Salipiger sp. CCB-MM3: one gene and its partner. The protein of the gene in region 1 interacts with the protein of each later gene in a pairwise test. Links are inferred from orthologs where the notes say so. Each region holds a gene or a part of one and is shown on either strand. Other genes may lie near its edges.

The links.
Region 2: the proteins of groL (region 1) and AYJ57_RS16265 interact in binary tests that used the Escherichia coli proteins (3 or more experiments, as listed by UniProt). The link is inferred for Salipiger sp. CCB-MM3 from one-to-one orthologs.

What each region holds. Positions count from the first base shown.
Region 1 is NZ_CP014595.1:1,171,595-1,174,569, forward strand. Bases 2-2,966 are described here. They hold groL (chaperonin GroEL), read right to left. Parts: upstream 2,325-2,966; coding sequence 678-2,324; downstream 2-677. Other genes in these bases: AYJ57_RS05710 (glutathione S-transferase), read right to left, coding at 2-479; AYJ57_RS05720 (co-chaperone GroES), read right to left, coding at 2,394-2,687. Also shown: more of AYJ57_RS05710, read right to left, coding at 1-1.
Region 2 is NZ_CP014596.1:522,979-525,734, reverse strand. Bases 9-2,754 are described here. They hold AYJ57_RS16265 (DeoR/GlpR family DNA-binding transcription regulator), read right to left. Parts: upstream 1,909-2,754; coding sequence 1,108-1,908; downstream 9-1,107. Other genes in these bases: AYJ57_RS16260 (bifunctional rhamnulose-1-phosphate aldolase/short-chain dehydrogenase), read left to right, coding at 2,095-2,754; rhaS (rhamnose ABC transporter substrate-binding protein), read right to left, coding at 64-1,062. In the rest of the region: more of AYJ57_RS16260, read left to right, coding at 2,755-2,756. UniProt on the Escherichia coli protein: Represses ulaG and the ulaABCDEF operon. Two ulaR binding sites have been identified in each promoter.

The DNA.
Region 1 (2,975 bases):
CAGGCGACCGAGATATGCCCCATGTCCACGCGCCCGGCGAGATGGCTCATCCAGCGCGTGTTGAGCGCGTCGAGCGCGCGGCTCACCTTGCTCCACTGGCCTTCGATCCATTCCATCGAGACCTGCTCACGCGGGCGGAAGCGTTCCTCGTAGATGATCAGCACGGCGGCATCCATGATGCCGTCGCCAGTGGCCTCAAGCGTCAGCGTGTCCCAGATGCGGCTCTCGGGATAGAGCCCGGCCTCGGCGCGGGCATCGAGAAAGCGGCAGATCACCCGGCTGTCGTAAAGCGTCGGCCCGTCGGCACGCACCAGAGCGGGGATCTTGCCCACCGGGTTGGCCGAGACCAGCGCGGGATCAGGCGTCAGCGGAGAGGCGGTGACCTGCACCATCTCGACATCCTCGTACTGGCCGGTTTCATGCAGCGTCACCAGCACCTTACGGACAAAGGGGGACGGTCCGGCCTGCAGCAGTTTCATCGCAGATCTCCTTGCGCGGTTCTCGCTCCGGAGCCTAGCGCGCTGGCCGCGAAAGGAAAATGGCGAAGGCGGCGATGCGCCGAAATGCCCACCGCCCTTGGCCGAGACGCCCCTCGCCAAGGGCGCATCAAACGCAAAACGGGGGGCCGAAGCCCCCCGCCTGCTGCCCGAAGGCAGACGTCCTAATGGACCGGCAGATTACATCATGCCGCCCATGCCGCCCATGCCGCCCATGTCGGGCATGCCGCCGGCCGGCGCGTCTTTTTGCGGCTTGTCTGCCACCATCGCTTCGGTGGTGATCAGCAGGCCAGCAACCGAAGCTGCATCTTCCAGTGCGGTACGCACGACCTTCGCGGGGTCGATCACGCCGAACGAGAACATGTCGCCATATTCGTCGGTCTGAGCGTTGTAGCCGAACTTCAGGTCTTCCGATTCACGCACTTTGCCTGCGACGACCGAGCCGTCGACACCGGCGTTCTCGGCGATCTGGCGCAGCGGAGCTTCCAGAGCCTTACGCACGATGGCGATACCGGCGTTCTGGTCGGAGTTCTCGCCAACCAGACCTTCGAGGGTCTTGGCGCCCTGCACCAGAGCGGTGCCGCCGCCGACGACGATGCCTTCCTGCACGGCTGCGCGGGTGGCGTTCAGAGCGTCGTCCACACGGTCCTTGCGCTCTTTCACTTCCACTTCGGTCATGCCGCCGACGCGGATGACAGCAACACCGCCTGCCAGTTTGGCAACGCGTTCCTGCAGCTTCTCGCGGTCGTAGTCCGAGGTGGTTTCCTCGATCTGGGTGCGGATCTGAGCGACGCGCGCTTCGATCTCGGCTTTCTCACCGTGGCCGTCGACGATGGTGGTCTCGTCTTTGGTGATGTTCACGGTCTTGGCGGTGCCAAGCATGTCCATGGTCACCGACTCGAGCTTCATGCCGAGGTCTTCCGAGATCACCTGGCCGCCGGTCAGGATCGCGATGTCCTGCAGCATGGCCTTGCGGCGGTCGCCGAAGCCCGGTGCTTTCACGGCTGCGATCTTCAGGCCGCCGCGCAGCTTGTTGACCACGAGGGTCGCCAGCGCTTCGCCTTCGACGTCTTCAGCAATGATCAGCAGCGGCTTCTGCGACTGGATCACCTGCTCGAGCAGCGGGACGAGCGGCTGCAGCGACGAGAGTTTCTTCTCGTGCAGCAGGATCATGCAGTCGTCGAGCTCTGCGATCATCTTGTCGGCGTTGGTCACGAAGTACGGCGACAGGTAGCCGCGGTCGAACTGCATGCCTTCAACAACGGTGGTCTCGGTCTCGAGGCCTTTGTTCTCTTCGACGGTGATGACACCCTCGTTGCCGACCTTCTGCATCGCGTCTGCGATCTGACGGCCGATTTCGGCTTCGCCGTTCGCCGAGATGGTGCCGACCTGAGCAACTTCGTTGCTGTCGTTGACCGGGCGTGCAGCTGCCTTGATGGCTTCGACGACTTTGGCGGTTGCCAGGTCGATGCCGCGCTTGAGGTCCATCGGGTTCATGCCCGCGGAGACGGCTTTGACGCCCTCTTTCACGATGGCCTGAGCCAGAACGGTCGCGGTGGTGGTGCCGTCACCGGCTTCGTCGTTGGTGCGGGAAGCGACTTCCTTCACCATCTGCGCGCCCATGTTCTCGAACTTGTCTTCCAGTTCGATTTCCTTGGCCACGGACACACCGTCTTTGGTGATGCGCGGTGCGCCAAACGACTTGTCGAGCACAACGTTGCGGCCTTTCGGGCCGAGGGTCACCTTCACCGCGTCGGCGAGGATGTTCACGCCTTTCAGCATGCGCGAGCGGGCGTCGGTATCGAACTTCACGTCCTTTGCAGACATCTGCGAGTTCTCCTAAATCTGTATTGAGGTCAGGCGTATCGGGCCCGCAGGCCCGGAGCGATCAGCGGATCAGGCCGCCTCGGTGATGCCGAGGATGTCCGATTCCTTCATGATCAGCAGCTCTTCGCCGTCGATCGACACTTCGGTGCCGGACCATTTGCCGAACAGCACGCGGTCGCCGGATTTCACGGCCATCGCGATGAGCTCGCCGGAATCCTTGCGGGCGCCTTCGCCGCAGGCAACGATTACGCCCTCAGCGGGCTTCTCTTTTGCGCTGTCGGGGATGATCAGACCGCCCTTGGTCTTTTCGTCGCTCTCAACGCGGCGAACCAGCACGCGGTCGTGAAGCGGTTTGAATGCCATCTTCGAGTCTCCATAGCTCAAAGGTTGTCCCTGTAGGCCCCCGCTGATAGCCAGACGGCGTCTGACCCGAGAGCCATTAGCACTCACCCTTGTGGAGTGCTAACGAGGCATAGCTAGGCAGGCCCACGTTTTGAGTCAACACTCCCGTCCGAGAAAATTTCATGACACCCGGCAGAGCGCATCGACCCGCGCCCGAGACATGTGCACGGCCCGGCGCTCTCGCAAGGCAAGCCACGCAGGCCATGGCATATCTCCGCCGAATGTGGTGACCTGACTGAGATCACAGAA
Region 2 (2,756 bases), on another replicon or contig:
TTGGGTGCAACCCCGGCGCTGCGGCGCGCCGGGGCCAGACTCTGCGCCGGGTTCAGGCGCGGATCAGAAGATGCTCTTGAACTCGTCGATATTGCTGGCGTCGTAGACAAAGGGATCGGCCATGGCGCCCTCGTTGTTGTCATCGAGGGTCAGCGTGCCCATGCGGCCCATGGGGATCTCGGCACCCGGTGCTGCCTCGGCGTCGCCGGTGGCCAGCTCATAGGCGAGATAGGTGGCCGAATAGCCCAGATCGATCGGGTTCCAGATGGCAAAGCTTTTCGACGCGCCGCTCTCGATCGCGCCCGCCATCTCGGACGGCAGGCCAAGACCGGTGACATTCACCTGCCCCACTTTGCCCGCATCCTCGACCGCACGCGCGGCGGCAACGATGCCCACCGAGGTCGGCGCGATGATCGCGTCGAGGTCGGGATAGGTCTGCATCAGGCCCTGCGCCTCGCGATAGGATTTGTCGGCAAGATCGTCGCCATAGACCGTGGTGACCACCTCGATGCCCGGATAGTCGCCCATCACCTTGTTCATCTCGTCGATCCAGATGTTCTGGTTCGTCGATGTGGTGGTGGCCGAGAGCACCGCCACCTCGCCACCGTCGGGCAGATTGTCGGCGGCGAGCTTGATGATCATATTGCCGATAAGCGGGTTCGACGAAGGGTTGAGATGCAGCTGCCGCCCCTCGGGCGCGACGCCGCTGTCCCATGAGATCACCGTGATGCCGCGCTGCATCGCCTTCTTGAGGGCCGGCACCAGCGCGTCGGTGTCATTGGCCGAGACCGCGATGGCGTCCACGCGCTGTGCGATCAGCGAGTTGATCACCTCGATCTGCCCTTCGGCGGTGGTGTCGGTGGGGCCGGTGTAGATCACCTCGACATTGCCAAGCTCGCTGGCGGCCTCCTCGGCGCCTTTGGCGGCGGCCTCGAAGAAGCCGATGCCGAGCGCTTTCACCACCAGCGCGATGCGGACATTGTCCTGCGCCTGCGCGGCACCGCCCGCCAGCATCAGCGCCGCAAGCGCCGTGCCTCCGAAAATCCGTCTCGTAATGCCCATTGTCTCCTCCCTAAGTTATGAGCCGTTCCCTATGTGCCGCGGCGGTCACCCCGCCCCGGCGTCTCGCGCTCGACCGGTCTGCGCCACGATCAGCCGGATCTCGGCTGCCTCCAACATCGAGGCGGTGCGGTCGGAAATGCCTTCATCGGTAATCACGATGTCGATGCGCTCGAGCGGGCAGAGCACGAGGCTCGAGCGGTTGTCGAATTTCGAACTGTCGACCAGCACGACCAGCTCGTCGGCCTGATCGATGAGCTTCTCTTCGGCCTGAATCAGCAGCGGGTCGGCTTCCATCAGCCCGATGGGCCCCAGCGCGTGGGCCCCCATGAACATGCGCTTGGCGTAATAGTGCCGCGTCATGTCGCTCGCGAAGGGCGACAGGATGATGTTCTGTTCGCGGTAGAGCGCGCCACCGGGCAGCATCACCGTGTTCTTGGAATTCTTCAGCAGATGTTCGGCGATGGGAAAGCTGTTGGTCAGCACCTGCAGCCGGCGGTTGGCCAGCGGGTGCACCATCTGAAAGGTGGTTGTCCCGCCGTTGATGATGATCGCCTCGCCATCGTCGCAGAGGGCCACGGCCTCGCGGGCGATGGCCTGCTTCTGGTCGCTGTTGATCGCCTGGTTCACCGCGAAGGTGCGCCCGGCCAGTCCCGGCAGCGGCGGCGGGGCCAGCGCCTCGGCGCCGCCGCGGACACGGCGCAGCCGCTTGGCGGCATGCAGCGTGGCAATGTCGCGCCGGATCGTCGCCTCGGAGGTGCCGGTCAGAGACACGAGTTCCGAGACCGTCACGATCGGCCGCTCCTGAACGGCAGACAATATGATCCTATGGCGCTCGGTTTCGTGCATCGGGTCCTCCTGTTCCGCTCAGATTGGACGAATCCCCCATCAAGTCAATCACGTTTTTTCATTTTCGATCATACTGCGCCGCAGCATGATTGGTTTTGATTGTTTGTGGTTGACAGAATGAGAGCAGCGCCGCAGCTTTCAGGGCGAGGAGGCGGCCATATCGGACCGCGACATTGGGAGGACACCATGCTGACACGGGCCAAGGACCGCCTGCAAAATCTGTGGGATAGCGACAAGGCGGCGGCGATGAGCGAGCCGGAAAAGCTGCTCTACCGCTCGAACCTTCTGGGGTCGGACAAGAGAATCACCAATTACGGCGGCGGCAATACCTCGGCCAAAGTGACGGAACGCGATCCGCTCACCGGGAGCGAGGTCGAGGTGCTCTGGGTCAAAGGCTCTGGCGGCGATGTCGGCTCGATGAAGCTGGACGGGTTTTCGACCCTCTATATGGACAAACTGCGCGCGCTGAAGGGCGTCTACCGCGGCCCGGAGCACGAAGACGAGATGGTCGGCTACCTGCCCCATTGCACCTTCAACCTGAACCCGCGCGCGGCCTCCATCGACACGCCCCTCCACGCCTATGTCCCCCGCGCGCATGTGGACCACATGCATGCCGACGCGATCATTGCCATCGCCGCCTCGACGGAATCGCAGGCTCTAACACGGGAGATCTTTGGCAACCGCATCGGATGGCTGCCGTGGAAGCGGCCCGGCTACGAGCTTGGCCTCTGGCTCGAGACGTTCTGCCGCGAGAACCCCGAGGCGGAAGGCGTGGTGCTGGAAAGCCATGGTCTCTTTACATGGGGCGACACCGCTGAGAGCTGTTACGCGACCACCATCGGGATCAT